Linked DNA regions of Arthrobacter globiformis. Each later gene encodes a partner of the first gene's protein in a complex. Links are inferred from orthologs where the notes say so. Each region holds a gene or a part of one and is shown in the gene's direction. Other genes may lie near its edges.

The links.
Region 2: the proteins of hisH (region 1) and hisF are in contact, whole or in part, in a crystal structure (PDB 6RU0), measured with the Thermotoga maritima proteins. The link is inferred for Arthrobacter globiformis from one-to-one orthologs. Residues at the interface, in WP_004080484.1 of Thermotoga maritima: Asn15, Arg18, Arg22, Arg117, Leu118, Pro119, His120, Met121, Gly122, Trp123, Asn124, Asn134, Gly135, Tyr136, Tyr138, Val140, Tyr158, Glu180, Lys181, Ser182, Ser183, Lys184, Ile185; in WP_004080486.1 of Thermotoga maritima: Met1, Leu2, Ala3, Arg5, Ser40, Glu41, Asp45, Glu46, Ala70, Glu71, Ile73, Asp74, Ile75, Pro76, Phe77, Asp98, Lys99, Ser122, Gln123, Glu161, Thr195, Leu196, Asn247, Arg249, Glu251.

The regions. Positions count from the first base shown.
Region 1 is NZ_JAUSYZ010000001.1:1,997,057-2,004,483, forward strand. What follows is about bases 3,084-5,972. They hold hisH (imidazole glycerol phosphate synthase subunit HisH), read left to right. Parts: upstream 3,084-4,103; coding sequence 4,104-4,841; downstream 4,842-5,972. Other genes in these bases: QF036_RS09045 (histidinol-phosphate transaminase), read left to right, coding at 3,084-3,421; hisB (imidazoleglycerol-phosphate dehydratase HisB), read left to right, coding at 3,481-4,107; QF036_RS09060 (hypothetical protein), read left to right, coding at 4,842-5,000; priA (bifunctional 1-(5-phosphoribosyl)-5-((5-phosphoribosylamino)methylideneamino)imidazole-4-carboxamide isomerase/phosphoribosylanthranilate isomerase PriA), read left to right, coding at 5,076-5,822; QF036_RS09070 (SseB family protein), read left to right, coding at 5,832-5,972. Also shown: QF036_RS09030 (ATP-dependent DNA helicase), read left to right, coding at 1-638; transcriptional repressor LexA, read right to left, coding at 730-1,476; QF036_RS09040 (LysM peptidoglycan-binding domain-containing protein), read left to right, coding at 1,784-2,236; more of QF036_RS09045, read left to right, coding at 2,303-3,083; more of QF036_RS09070, read left to right, coding at 5,973-6,743; QF036_RS09075 (MFS transporter), read left to right, coding at 6,802-7,427. UniProt on the Escherichia coli protein: IGPS catalyzes the conversion of PRFAR and glutamine to IGP, AICAR and glutamate. The HisH subunit catalyzes the hydrolysis of glutamine to glutamate and ammonia as part of the synthesis of IGP and AICAR.
Region 2 is NZ_JAUSYZ010000001.1:2,250,341-2,257,729, forward strand. The notes cover bases 1,705-4,555. They hold hisF (imidazole glycerol phosphate synthase subunit HisF), read left to right. Parts: upstream 1,705-2,667; coding sequence 2,668-3,444; downstream 3,445-4,555. Other genes in these bases: hisG (ATP phosphoribosyltransferase), read left to right, coding at 1,759-2,619; QF036_RS10195 (TIGR03085 family metal-binding protein), read right to left, coding at 3,463-4,107; QF036_RS10200 (hypothetical protein), read left to right, coding at 4,388-4,555. Also shown: ribB (3,4-dihydroxy-2-butanone-4-phosphate synthase), read left to right, coding at 1-85; ribA (GTP cyclohydrolase II), read left to right, coding at 82-783; ribH (6,7-dimethyl-8-ribityllumazine synthase), read left to right, coding at 802-1,284; QF036_RS10180 (phosphoribosyl-ATP diphosphatase), read left to right, coding at 1,437-1,700; more of QF036_RS10200, read left to right, coding at 4,556-5,128; hisI (phosphoribosyl-AMP cyclohydrolase), read left to right, coding at 5,290-5,733; QF036_RS10210 (anthranilate synthase component I), read left to right, coding at 5,842-7,389.

The DNA.
Region 1 (7,427 bases):
TCGACTACCCCAGGCAGGGCATCCTCTATGTAGCGAGCCACCTGCCGAAACCGGGCCGTGGCACCTCGCCTGAGGCGCTGGACGAACTCGAGTCCCTCATCCGCGCCTCGGGCGGGGGAGCGCTTTGTCTGTTTTCCTCGCGGAGGGCGGCCGAGGAAGCTGCGGACGCCCTGCGCACGCGGCTGGATGTCAGCATTCTTTGCCAGGGCGAATCCACCATGACGGCCCTGGTGAAGCAGTTTGCTGACGAGCCCGATACCTGCCTGTTCGGCACGATGTCCCTGTGGCAGGGGGTCGACGTGCCGGGCGGGTCCTGCCGCCTGGTGGTCATTGACAGGATTCCCTTCCCGCGGCCGGACGATCCGCTGATGACCGCGCGGTCCCGGGCCGTTGCCCAGGCCGGCGGCAACGGCTTCATGTCCGTCTCCGCCACGCACGCGGCCATCAGGCTTGCCCAGGGCGCCGGACGGCTCATTCGGTCCACGAATGACAAGGGCGTGGTGGCCGTGCTGGACTCCAGGCTGTCCACGGAACGGTACGGCGGGTTCCTGCGGGCCGCGCTTCCGCCGTTCTGGCCAACGACAGACCGGAAGACCGCCGTCGCGGCACTGGAAAGGCTCGCCGGCGCACAGGCCTGAGGAAGCCCCCGGCTGATGCTGCCCGGGGCCCAAGGCTCCCTGAAGGACGTTTCGGGGGACGAAACCCGGGGTGGCCTGCCGGCCCCGGAGGCTACAGCGAGCGGAGTACGGAAACCACCTTGCCCATGACAACGGCGTGGTCGCCGAGGATGGGTTCGTACTGCGTGTTCTGTGGAAGCAGCCACGTGTGGCCGTCACGCTGCCGGAATGTCTTGACCGTGGCTTCGTCGTCGAGCAGCGCCGCGACGATATCGCCGTTGACGGCGTCGCTCTGCCGCCGGACCACCACCCAGTCCCCATCGCAGATGGCGGCGTCAACCATGGAATCGCCTGCGACCCTGAGCATGAACAGCTCGCCGTGGCCCACCAGCTGGCGGGGCAGCGGCATCAGCTCCTCCACCATCTGGTCCGCAAGGATGGGGCCGCCGGCGGCGATCCGGCCGACCAGCGGAACCATTGCGGTGTCCATCGCGCTGGGCAGTTCGGACACGGTAGCGCCTGCGGTGCCCAGGGCCGGGGCCTTGTCCGCGCCGCCGGACTTCGCCGCCCCCGCGTCCAGGGTGAGCGGCATCAGGACCTCCATGGCGCGCGGACGCTTGGGGTCACGTCGAAGGTAGCCAAGCTTTTCCAGCTGCGAGAGCTGATGGGTCACGCTGGACAGGCTGGCCAGGCCGACGGTGTCGCCGATTTCCCGCATCGACGGGGGGTAGCCGTTCTCGTTGACCGAACGCTGGATGGTTTCCAGGATCTTCTTCTGGCGGAGTGTTAGTCCCTTGGGGGTCCGCTGAGACCGCGGGCTGCGCTGGGGAGCCTTGCCGTCAGAGGCCTGTGCTGCCATGTTCGCCAACGCCTTTCCGTTCCTCCCGGCCGCGGTAGCTGCAGTGGCCGGGAACTTCCGGCCTGAAAATGTCAGACCCTGCTGATCAACTGCAGATGTGGTTGTTCTGTGATTTCCAACGTAGGCCAGCCATAGGGCTTTTTCAAACATTTGTTCTAGCGAGTCTCGACTTAATTCGTTGATAGGTGCTAAAACTGGAAAAGCAAAGTTCGAACATGTGTTCTAGTGAGGGCCGTTTCTCAGTCCGGCGTTCGAACTGTTTGTTCGAACGCGAGGCAGTACAACTTGGTCCAGGAGGGCTCACGCCATGTCAGCTTCACCAGCAGTGTCGGCTTCAACAGCAACCCCGTTCGCGGATTCCCAGCGCACCGCGGTGTCTCAGCTGCGTGCGGTGCCTCAGCCGCGTGCAGTATCCCAGTCCCGTGCAGCTTCCCGGCCGGGCAAGCCGCCGCGCCTTCGCCTCACCCGCCGTGGCCGGATCGTCCTGATCGGCCTGCCGCTTGTTCTGCTGGCCGCCCTGATCCTGTCCCTGGCGGGGCTGCTGAACTCGCCGGCCAAAGCTGCGGACACCGCCGGCGGCCTGACCGTCACGCCCGCAGTTTCTGTCACGGTGCAGCCCGGTGAGTCGCTCTGGGCAATCGCCGGAAAAGTCGACCCCGACCGCGACCCCCGGGACGTGATTGCGGACATCGTCCAGCTCAACGACCTCCAGGCCGGGAAGGTCATGCCCGGCCAGCAGCTGTTCGTGCCGAACAAATAGGCGGTTGCCCGGCACTGGAACCGTCACAGTTTCCGGCCAGCCCTACGGGTTACTTAAACTGTCTAGGTGACTGACCAGCTTGAGCGACTGAACCGACTGCCCCTGCGGACCAACCTGAGGGGGCTGTCCCCTTACGGCGCCCCGCAGCTTGACGTTCCGATCCTGCTCAACGTCAACGAGAACACGCATGGCGTGCCCGCCGACGTGCGTGCGGCCATCACCGCGGCCGTAAGCGAGGCAGCCACCGGCCTCAACCGGTACCCCGACCGCGAATTCACCGAACTCCGGGAAGCCCTGGCAGAGTACCTCGGCCACGGGCTCAGCGCGGACAATCTCTGGGCAGCCAACGGCTCCAACGAGGTCCTCCAGCAGATCCTCCAGGCCTTCGGCGGCCCGGGCCGTTCACTCCTGAGCTTCCCGCCGACGTACTCCATGTACCCGCTCCTCGCCAGCGGCACGGACACCGCCTACATCGCCGGCAAGCGTGCCGACGACTACGGCCTCAGCGCCGAGTCGGCTGCACGCCAGGTGCGCGAACTCCAGCCCAACATCGTCTTCCTGTGCTCACCGAACAACCCCACCGGCACCGGCCTGGGCCTGGACGTGGTGGAAGCCGTCTACGAGGCGGGCGAGGCCAGCCAGGCGATCGTAGTCGTGGACGAGGCCTACCACGAGTTTGCGCACGACGGCACGCCCAGCGCCCTGACCCTGCTGCCCGGCCGGGAGCGGCTCATCGTCTCCCGGACCATGAGCAAGGCGTTCGCTCTTGCCGGTGCCCGCCTCGGTTACATGGCCGCGGCCCCGGAGGTGACCGACGCCCTGCGTCTGGTGCGCCTGCCCTACCACCTGTCCGCCGTTACGCAGGCAACCGCCCTCGCGGCCCTGCAGCACCGCGAGGCGCTTATGGCGGATGTCGAGGACATCAAGCGTCAGCGCGACCGGATTGTCGCGGAGCTGACACGGATGGGGCTGCGGCCCGCGGCATCCGACTCCAACTACGTCTTCTTCGGCGGGCTGGAGAACCCCCATGAGGTCTGGCAGGAACTGCTCGACGCAGGGGTGCTTGTCCGGGACGTCGGCATCGCCGGCCACCTTCGGGTGACCGCCGGTACTGAGACGGAAACCACAGCCTTCCTGGAAGCGCTCGAAAGCATCCTGGCCCGGCAGGCCGCACTTCCGGCCTAAACTTGAACATGGACCAGGTCAGGTCCGCCCCCATCCTTCGTCAAAGGACATCTATCACCATGAGCGACACCGGTATCAAGGCTGCCGAGGCACGGACTGCACGCATGGAGCGGGCCACCAGCGAATCTTCCGTGCTGGTGGAGATCAACCTCGACGGCACCGGAGTGTCGGACATCAGCACGTCGGTCCCGTTCTATGACCACATGCTGACGGCGCTGTGCAAGCACTCACTCATCGACATGACCGTCAAGGCCACAGGCGACACCCACATCGACGTCCACCACACCGTCGAGGACGTGGCCATCACGTTCGGCGAGGTGCTGCGCACCGCTCTGGGCAACAAGGCCGGGATCCGCCGCTTCGGCGAGGCCACCGTGCCGCTGGACGAGGCCCTGGCGCACGCCGTCGTTGACGTCTCCGGCCGGCCCTACCTGGTGCACGGCGGCGAGCCCGCCGGGCAGGAGTACCACCTGATCGGCGGCCACTTCACGGGCTCGCTGACCCGGCACGTCTTCGAGGCCATCACGCTGCACGCCGGCATCTGCCTTCACATGAACGTCATCGCCGGCCGCGACCCGCACCACATCGTGGAAGCCCAGTTCAAGGCGTTCGCGCGGGCCCTCCGTGCAGCCGTCGAGCCGGATCCCCGTGTCGAAGGCATTCCGTCCACCAAGGGAGCACTGTGACCGGCAAAGTACTGCGCGAGGGCGCGATCCTCGATCCGTCGGCCACTCTGAAGCCGGCTTCCCCGGAGGGCAAGCCCACCGTCACCGTCCTGGACTACGGCTCCGGCAACGTCCGTTCCGCCGTGCGTGCCCTGGAACGTGCCGGTGCCGAGGTCATCCTGAGTTCCAAGCCCGAGGACGTGCTGAACGCCGACGGGCTGGTCGTTCCCGGTGTCGGCGCTTTCGAAACGGTCATGCGCGAGCTCAAGGCCGTTGACGGCATCCGGATGATCGGCCGCCGCGTGGCCGGCGGACGTCCGGTCCTCGGCATCTGCGTCGGCCTGCAGGTGCTCTTCGAGGCCGGCGTCGAACACGGGACTGAAGCCGAAGGCATGGGGGAGTGGCCTGGCAAGGTGGAGCTCCTTCCCGCTGAGGTGGTGCCGCACATGGGGTGGAACACCGTCAAGGTTCCGGAAGGCTCCAGGCTTTTCGACGGCGTCGAAGCTGAGCGGTTCTACTTCGTGCACTCTTATGGCGTCCAGAACTGGGACTTCGAAGTGATCCAGCCGCGGATGGCGCCGCCCCTGGTCACGTGGTCCGAGCACGGTGCCCCCTTCATCGCCGCCGTGGAGAACGGCCCCCTCTGCGCCACCCAGTTCCACCCGGAGAAATCCGGTGACGCCGGCGCGCGGCTGCTCAAGAACTGGGTCGACGGGCTCCGCGGGCCGCATTCCCGGCAGGCGGCGGACGCCTAAATGTGGTCCATTCTCCTGATGGGACTGGCTGGCCTCCTGGTGGGCGGTGGCCTGTCCTTCAGGCAGCAGCACAAGCCGCTCTGGATCCAGATCGGCTTCTACGTGCTGGCCGCCATGTCGCTGCTGGCTGCCTACCTGCTGACCCTTCCCGGCAAATAACCAACCAACCCGCCGTGTGCGCCGCAGAAGCCGCCGCGCACGGGAACCAGCGCCTACAAGAACTGAGGACCCCTGATGACCAGCCAAAACGAGCTGCCGGTACTTGAACTGCTTCCCGCCGTCGACGTCGTGAACGGCCAGGCCGTCCGCCTGGTCCAGGGCGAGGCCGGCAGCGAGACAAGCTACGGAACGCCGCTGGAGGCGGCGCTCAACTGGCAGCAGCAGGGCGCGGAATGGGTCCACCTGGTGGATCTGGACGCTGCCTTCGGGCGCGGTTCAAACGCGGACCTGCTGCGCGAGGTGGTGGGCCGGCTGGACATCAAGGTCGAGCTTTCCGGCGGGCTCCGGGACGATGAATCCCTGGAAAAGGCACTGGACCTGGGCGTCGCCCGGGTGAACCTCGGCACCGCCGCCTTGGAGAACCCGGACTGGACCGCGCGGGCCATCGACCGCTTCGGTGACCGGATCGCCGTCGGGCTGGACGTCCGCGGAACCACTCTCGCCGGCCGCGGCTGGACCAAGGAAGGCGGAGACCTGTGGGACGTACTGGGCCGCCTCGAAGAGGCCGGCTGCGCACGCTACGTTGTTACCGACGTGACGAAGGACGGCACGCTGCAGGGACCGAACGTTGAACTCCTGCGGCAGATGGTGGAGAAGACCGGCAAGCCAGTAGTGGCGTCCGGCGGCATTTCCAGCCTTGATGACCTGAAGGTCCTGCGCTCCCTGGTGCCGCTCGGCGTCGAAGGCGCCATCGTGGGCAAGGCCCTGTACGCCGGCGCCTTCACCCTGCCCGAGGCCCTCGACGTCGCCGGACGCCGCTAGGGCATCGCCGTGACCGAGCACCAGCGCAACTCCGCGGACGGCGGCGGACCGGGCGCGGACCTGCCGCCGGCACGCCGGCTGCCCGGTCACATCGAGGCCGCCCTCGCCGGGGCAGGTGGCGCCACCGATTCGGCCGGACAGCCCTGGGCCGGACGCAGCCTCGCCGGTGACGACGCCAAGATCCACAACTTCGAGGACGACGACGGCACAGCCGACGCCGGCTACCTCACCGCAGTCTCTGCCCTTGTCGCCGGCGACGGCGACGAGGCCGCGGTGGTTGCCTCGCTCGCCACCGCCCGTGTCTTTGTCCCCGTGGTGGCACAGCTGGCGGAGGAAGCCGAGGGCGCGCATGGCGTGCACGCCGACAAGCAGGCCGACATGGCGCTGGTGACGCTCAAAGCACCCGACGGCCGCCTCGCCATGCCCGTGTTCACCTCGGCGGCAGCCCTGGCGTCGTGGCACCCGGAGGCGCGGCCCGTGGCCGTTTACGCCGCGAGGGCAGCCTTGTCCGCCGTCGCCGAAGGCGCCGAGCTGCTGGTCGTGGACCCCGGTTCGGAGATAACCTTCGTGGTCCGGCGCCCCGGCGTCTGGGCCCTCGCGCAGCAGCGGCAGTGGGTGCCGGCCTACCTGGACACCGAGCTGGCCGCGGTGCTGCGCGCCGGAGCGGACGGCAAGCCCGCAGTCCGCGGCCTCGAGGTCCTGCCCGGCGGGGGAGTGGCCACCACCACGACCTCAGGCCGCCGCGTCGATGGCGGCGGAGCCGGACCGGAACTGCGCGTGGTGCTCTATCTGGAGGACGGACTTGATGCAGCCGCGGTCCAGGCCCTCGTTGCCGGCCTCCAGGCCGAGTGGAGCCGGAATGTATTGTTTGGTGAGCGCGTTGATTCGATCGAAGTCAAGCTAAGGCGCGCCGCGCAGTAGCCGCGGGCCCGGTGGGCCCGTTCCGTTGCTGTCCGGCGGCGAAACTGAGGATCCACCTGTGAATTTCAGCCTGTACCGGGAGCTGCTGGCCGTTCGGCCCATCCGCCGGCTCCTGGCGGTGGGCATGATTGCCCGCATTCCCCATTCGGCGGCGGGCGTCCTGCTGACGCTGCACATCGTCCTGACCCTCGGCGAGGGCTATGCGGCCGCGGGAACGGCGGCCGCCGTGATGACCATCGGAATCGCGCTTGGCGCACCTTGGCGCGGCCGCCGGGTGGATACGGCGGGTCTGCGGACGGCCCTGATACCTTCCGTGATTTCGGAAACCGTCATCTGGTCCATCGTGCCGCACGTCTCCTACCAGTGGCTGCTGCCCCTCGTGTTTGTCGGCGGCCTGCTGACCCTTCCCATTTTCAGCGTGGTGCGGCAGTCCCTGGGCGTGCTGGCGGACGGTGACCAGCGCAGGACCGCGTTCGCGCTGGACGCAGTCAGCACCGAGCTGGTGTTTATGATCGGCCCGGCAGCGGGTGCTGTGGTGGCCACGAGCGGCCATTCCGTGCTGGGGCTGACCGCCGTCGGTGTCTCGACGTCGCTGGCCGGGCTCTTCCTGATGTGGTTCAACCCGCCCACCCGCAGTGCTGTCCGCAGCGAATCCTGTGAGGCGGACGAGCAGGAAGCTGCGGA
Region 2 (7,389 bases), 250 kb from region 1 along the record:
TGCCTATCTGGGAGCTGACCACCGTGTATCTTCACAGGAGAGCACTTTGGAAGTCAGTCGGGCCGCAGAAGGGGAAACACGATGACGGCATTTCAAACAGCGGAACCGGGCAGCAACGGCCGGCAGCCGCATCCGGTGAGCAGCGGCCCGGTGGTCCAGCTGCCCACGGCGTTCGGTAATTTCGTGACGCAGGCCTGGACCGATCTGGTGACCGGCGCCGAACACCTTGCGGTCAGCTCCCCGAATGCGCCCAGGGACGGGAAGGCGCCCCTGGTGCGCCTGCACTCGGAATGCCTCACCGGCGATGTCTTTGGCTCCTACCGGTGCGACTGCGGCGAGCAGCTCGCCTACGCCCTGGAGCTGATCGCTGAAAACGGCGGCACGCTGCTGTACCTCCGCGGCCAGGAAGGCCGGGGCATCGGGCTGGCCAACAAGATCAAGGCCTACGCCCTGCAGGAGGCCGGGTTCGACACCGTCGAGGCCAACGAGCAGCTGGGACTGCCCGTTGACGCCCGCTGCTACAAGGCTGCGGCGCAGATCCTGGCCGAGATGGGCCTGCACGAGATCCGGCTGCTGAGCAACAACCCGGACAAACAGAACCGCCTGGCTGTGGCCGGCGTGAAGGTCGTCGAGATGGTGCCCACCGAGGTGCCGTCCCGGGAGCAGAACCTCAGGTACCTGCAGACCAAAAAGGACCGGATGGACCACCTGCTGACCCTCGACACCGAGACCGCGGGCCTGCCCCGCACCGGCACCGACACTTTTGACCACGAACAAGACTGAACGGATCACGAAGACTTTATGAGCGGACACGGCGCACCCCAGATTGACCTCACCACCCTCGACCCCGCGGAAACCTCGCAGCTGAAGCTGGCGATCGTGGCGGCAAGCTGGCACACGCAGATCATGGACGGCCTCCTGGACGGTGCCCTGCGCGCGGCCAAGGACGCCGGCATCAACGAGCCGACGGTGCTGCGCGTCCCGGGCAGCTTCGAGCTTCCCGTTGCCGCCGCGCGGCTGGCTCCGCACTTTGACGCCGTCGTCGCCCTCGGCGTCGTCATCCGCGGCGGAACACCGCACTTTGACTACGTCTGCCAGGCCGCGACGTCGGGACTCACCGACGTGAGCGTCAGCACCGGCGTGCCGGTCGGGTTCGGCGTGCTGACCTGCGACACGGAAGAGCAGGGCCTCGACCGCGCCGGACTGCCCGGTTCCTCCGAGGACAAGGGGCATGAGGCCGTCACGGCCGCACTGTCCACGGCGCTGTTGCTCAAAAACTACTAAGTGCTCATGCAGTACTAGAAAATATTTCCCCAGTTCAGGGGCGCTGCGGGGATGTGGGCGCAAGCATGCAACGTGTGTATTCGCTCACATCCCCGCCGTCATGGAACTGCCCGACAGGCGGGCCCCGGCCCCGAGCAAGTAGGCTGGAGGGCGTGAAGAATTTCGAGACGCTGTTCGCAGAACTGAGCGAGAAGGCAGCGACCCGCCCCGAGGGCTCCCGCACCGTCGCCGAACTGGAGTCGGGAATCCACGGCATCGGCAAGAAAGTCGTGGAGGAAGCGGCTGAAGTCTGGATGGCAGCCGAGTACGAATCCGATGAAGCCGCCGCCGAGGAGATCTCGCAGCTCCTGTACCACCTGCAGGTCCTGATGCTCGCCAAAGGACTCAGCCTGGAAGACGTCTACAAGCATCTTTAGCCGCCTCCGCGTGGCCCCGCTTGCCTGACCCAAACTTCCAAACCAGAAAGACCTCCTAATGCTGCGTGTAGCCGTACCCAATAAGGGATCCCTGTCCGAAGCCGCCTCCGCCATGCTGTCCGAGGCGGGCTACCGCCAGCGCCGGGACAACCGCGAGCTGGTCATGGTGGACCCCGACAACGACATTGAGTTCTTCTTCCTCCGCCCCCGGGACATCGCCGTTTATGTCGGGCAGGGAACGCTCGACGTCGGAATCACCGGCCGCGACCTCCTGCTGGACGCGCAGGTGGAAGCTGAGGAACTGCTTCCGCTCGGCTTTGCCGCCTCAACGTTCCGTTTCGCCGGACCGATCGGGGACTTCAGCGTTGTGGAGGAACTCGAAGGCAAGCGCCTGGCCACCAGCTACGACGGCCTCCTGCGCGACTACCTGGCGGAGCGCGGCATCAAGGCGAAGGTGGTCCGGCTGGACGGCGCGGTGGAATCCTCCGTGCGCCTCGGCGTCGCAGACGCCATCGCCGACGTCGTCGAAACAGGCAACACCCTCAAGGCCGCCGGCATGGAGATCTTCGGCGAGCCGATCCTCAAGTCCGAGGCAGTGCTCATCCGCCGCACCGGCGAGGGCGGCGCGGCCAACGGCACGGCCAAGGAAATCGACGTCCTCATCCGCCGCCTGCAGGGCGTCCTGGTGGCGCGCCAGTACGTGCTCATGGATTACGACATCCGCAAGGAGCTCGTGGAGCAGGCCGCAGGCCTCACGCCCGGCCTGGAATCACCCACCGTCTCGCCGCTGCGCGATTCCGACTGGGTGGCCGTCCGCTCCATGGTGCCCAAGAAGGAAACCAACCGGATCATGGACGAGCTGTACGACCTCGGCGCGCGCGCCATCCTGGTCAGCAGCATCCACGCCTGCCGGATCTGACCCGGTTTTCCTTAAACAGCACACCCCAGCAGTACAACAGGAGAAGTCATGGCTGTAGCCGTCCGCGTTATTCCCTGCCTGGACGTTGATGCCGGCCGCGTGGTCAAGGGCATCAATTTCGAAGGCCTCCGCGACGCCGGGGACCCCGTGGAACTGGCCCACCGCTATGACAACGCCGGCGCCGACGAACTCACCTTCCTCGACGTGACCGCCTCCTCCGGCAACCGGGAAACGACGTTCGACGTCGTCCGCCGCACCGCCGAGGAAGTATTCATCCCGCTGACCGTCGGCGGCGGCGTCCGCGGCGTGGCCGAGGTGGACAAGCTGCTGCGCTTCGGCGCCGACAAGGCATCGATCAACACCGCAGCCGTGGCCCGTCCCGACGTCATCGACGAAATCACCCGGCACTTTGGTTCCCAGGTGCTGGTGCTGTCCGTGGACGCACGGCGCGTCCGCCCCGGATCCCAGACCACGCCGTCGGGCTTTGAAGTGACCACCCACGGCGGCCGCCAGGGCACCGGAATCGACGCCATCGCCTGGGCCAAGGAAGCCGCGGACCGCGGGGTCGGCGAAATCCTGCTGAACTCCATCGACGCCGACGGCACCAAGGACGGCTTCGACCTCGAGCTCATCCGGCTGGTCCGGTCCGCAGTCAAGGTTCCGATCATCGCCTCCGGCGGCGCCGGGGAGCCCGCGCATTTCCCGCCCGCCGTGCAGGCCGGAGCGGACGCCGTCCTCGCCGCCTCCATCTTCCACTGGGGCCCGGACGACATGATGTCGCAGGTCAAGACCGCAATCCGCGACGCCGGCTTCGAGGTCCGCTGACCTCAATCACCGGCGGAGTTAAAGCCCTACTTCGGCTGACTGGAGAAGGGCGACGGCGTCTGGCTGGCCTTCGAAGGTCACCAGCGCGTGGCGCGTGCGGCCGTGAGCGTGCATCAGCAGCTCACCGGGCTCCCCGACGATGGCCACGGACACCGGAGCGCGCTTGGCCACGTGGCGGGGGCCGGAGGGACTGACCAGGACGATGCCTACGTCCACGCCGCGGTACAGGATGGCGGCACGCTTGACCAGCTCATCCCACAGGGCGTCAGAGTATTCCTCGTCGAGGGCGCGGGGTGCCCAGCGGTCAACGGCGCGCCGGACGTCCTCCGTGTGGACGAAGTATTCGATCAGGTTTGAGCTCTCATCCAGCGCCTTGATCTTCATCGGCGAGAGCGGAGGCGGTCCCGCGCGGAAGGAGTTCACGAGCTTGGCGTAATCGTCGGCGGTCCTGAGTTTTCCGGCCAGGCGGGCGGTCGCCTTGTCCGAGGCCTTGGACAGGCTCTTGATGATCAGGCCCAGCCCGACGGCGGCCTTCCGCTCGCGCAGGTAAAGGTGAGCTGCGAGGTCCCTGGTCTTCCAGCCTTTGCAGAGCGTGGCGGAATCAGGACCGGCCGCCAGCAGGGTCTCGGCCAGGACTTCTCGGGACGGATCGACGAAATGCATCACTTGGAAAACTAGCACGTCCGCGGGGGAGTTGCGCAGTCTGTTGATAGCGGGGAATTTGTGCCCCCGTTCACGCTGGTCCTGGGGCCGTCCCCGAATCCGGAGACGCTTCAAGAAACCCCAAGCTTTTTCCAAGCTGGTCCACCAAGTATGGGCAGGGGGGAGTGCACGCAAACTGGCTCCAGCGCATCATCAGACGCTTTAGGTCTGCTTCCGGGGAGTGAGCGGAAAGGCTGCAGTGGAGCGAATAACAAAACTCCATCTGGCGTGAGGAAATGTAATGAGCACTCTCAAGAAAATGGGCACACTGGGCAGCCTCGGACTGCTTGTTTCGGGCAGTCTGATCTTCGGTTCGGCTAACGCCGCCACTGCGGCGACATGCCGGACGGGCTTGGCCGCCCCCACCAGCACAACCTTCACCGGGACACTCGTGACGGCCACCAACTTCGAGGGAAACACCCTGTCGCCGTTCACCAGGAGCGTCTCGGGGACCGGAACGGTGGCGGTGACGAGCCCCAAGGCGCACTCAGGAACGTGTTCGGTCCGTATCCGTGCGACTGACACATCAGGTTCAATAGCGAGAATGTATGTGGGGCTACCCACCGGAACAAAGCGCGCCAGCGCGGACGCCTGGGTGAACATCACCACTGGCGGCCTTGCCGGCAACAATGTGCCGTACGTCCGTTTCTTCTCGGGCTCCACCCGGGTGGCGGACGTCTTCCGCAACAACGCCAACGGTGAGCTGTGGCTGCGGACCGCAAATCCCAACGGTACGGTCTCCTACGCCAGGCTCCAGGCCGCCAGCGTTCCGCTGAACACCTGGCAGCATGTCAGGATGCAGGTACGGGCGGACGGCACCAGGTCCTCCATCCAGGTGTGGTTCGGCACCGTCCAGGTGTTCAACAGGACAGTGAACCTGCCTTCCACGACCGTGAGCAGGGTGCAGTTTGGCGCGGAGCACCCGCGCCAGATGGGTGACAGCTACGTCGACGACGTCGTTATCAAGCGTTCCGCTTCCTGACCGGGTTCCTGACCGAACCAAATACTCCCCCCTTGAATGTGGTTGGCCGCACGGCCCGCAGGTGGCTCGAAGCCCCCTGCGGGCCGTGCGGTATGTCCAGGGGAGCGGGGAGGCCAGGGCGTTTGTGCCAGCGTCCCGGGATGGGCACTAGACTTGACGTGATGTCTGAGCAGCCCACCCCCAGCCCCGCCCCCGCCCCTGCCGCCGGTGCCTCGTCCCCCGACGCCGGCGAAAGCCTTCTGCCGGGGAGCCCGCTTCCGGTCGGGATTGCTTCGGCGCTGAAACGGGACGGGGCCGGACTCGTGGCTGCCATCGTGCAGCAGTTCGACACCAACGAGGTCCTCATGCTGGGCTGGATGGACGACGAGGCCCTCAACCGGACCATGACCACCGGCCGGGTGACGTTCTACTCGCGCTCCCGCCAGGAGTATTGGCGCAAGGGTGACACGTCCGGCCACGTGCAGTGGGTCAAGTCGGTGGCCCTGGACTGCGACGGCGACGCCCTCCTCGTGCGGGTGGACCAGGTGGGGGCAGCATGCCACACCGGTACGCGGACCTGCTTTGACGGCCGGGCCTTCGACGTTGTGGCAGGTCCGGCCAACTAGCGGCCGCCCCTCCCACCCAACAGGCCCCCCACCCAACAGGCCCCCCACACTCAACAGGCCCCACCCCCCAACAGGCACTGGCCAAGAACAGACGGAGAACCAATAGCCATGCAGGACCTCGGAATCATCAGCCCTGGCCTGGAAGAATTCCGGGAACTCGCCGCCCACAGCCGCGTCATCCCTGTCCGGCTCAAGGTGCTGGCGGATGCCGAAACGCCGATCGGGCTGTACCGGAAGCTGGCGCAGGGCCAGCCGGGCACGTTCCTCATGGAGTCGGCGGCTGTCGGCGGTGCCTGGTCCCGCTACTCCTTCATCGGTTCCCGGTCCCGCGCCACGCTGACCACCAAAGACGGGCAGGCGCACTGGCTGGGCGAGCCGCCGGCGGGTGTTCCCGTGGACGGAAACCCCGTTGATGCCATCCGCGACACGATCGAGGCGCTGCGCACCGACCGGTTCGACGGGCTTCCGCCGTTCACCTCCGGCCTCGTGGGATTCCTGGGCTGGGAAACGGTCCGCCACTGGGAGAAGCTCATCAGCCCGCCCGAGGACGACCTGCAGCTGCCCGAACTGGCGCTGAACCTCGTCACGGACATGGCCGTCCACGACAACATGGACGGCACGGTGCTGCTCATCGCCAACGCCATCAACTTTGACAACAGCTCCGAACGCGTCGACGAAGCCTGGCATGACGCCGTCGCCCGCGTGAAGGAGTTGCTGGCACGCATCAGCACCCCGGTGCTCCAGCCGGTGTCTGTACTGGAGCCGGCGGCCCTCGATTTTGCCGCCAGTGTCCAGGAGCGCTGGCACGAACCCGAATACCTTGCCGCCCTCGACCGGGGCAAGGAGGCGATCGTGGACGGCGAAGTATTCCAGGTGGTCATCTCCCGCCGCTTCGAGATGGAGTGCGGGGCGTCGCCGCTGGACGTCTACCGGGTGCTGCGCAACACGAACCCGAGCCCGTACATGTACATCTTCAGCCTCGAGGACGCCGCCGGCCGGCAGTACTCGATCGTCGGCTCATCGCCGGAGGCGCTGGTGACGGTCACCGGCGAGGACGTCATCACGCACCCCATCGCCGGCTCCCGGCCCCGCGGCAAGACCGTGGACGCGGACAAGGCAATGGCCGAGGAACTCCTCGCGGACCAGAAGGAACGGGCGGAACACCTCATGCTGGTGGACCTGTCCCGGAACGATCTGTCGAAGGTCTGCGTGGCGGGTTCCGTGGACGTCACGCAGTTCATGGAGGTGGAGCGTTTCAGCCACATCATGCACCTGGTCTCCACCGTCGTCGGACGCCTGGCCCCGACGGCGAAAGCCTACGACGTCCTGAAGGCCACCTTCCCGGCCGGAACCCTTTCGGGCGCCCCGAAGCCCCGCGCGCTGCGGCTCCTGGATGAACTCGAACCGCACCGGCGCGGCTTCTACGGCGGCGTGGTGGGCTACCTGGACTTCGCCGGCGACATGGACATGGCCATCGCCATCCGTTCCGCACTGCTGCGCGAAGGACGTGCCTACGTTCAGGCGGGCGGCGGCATCGTGGCGGACTCGAGCAACCCGGCCGAGGCACAGGAAACCGTCAACAAGGCGGCGGCCCCGCTGCGGGCTGTCCACACGGCAGGCTCGCTGCACAACATCACGCCGGACTCCGTCAGCGCT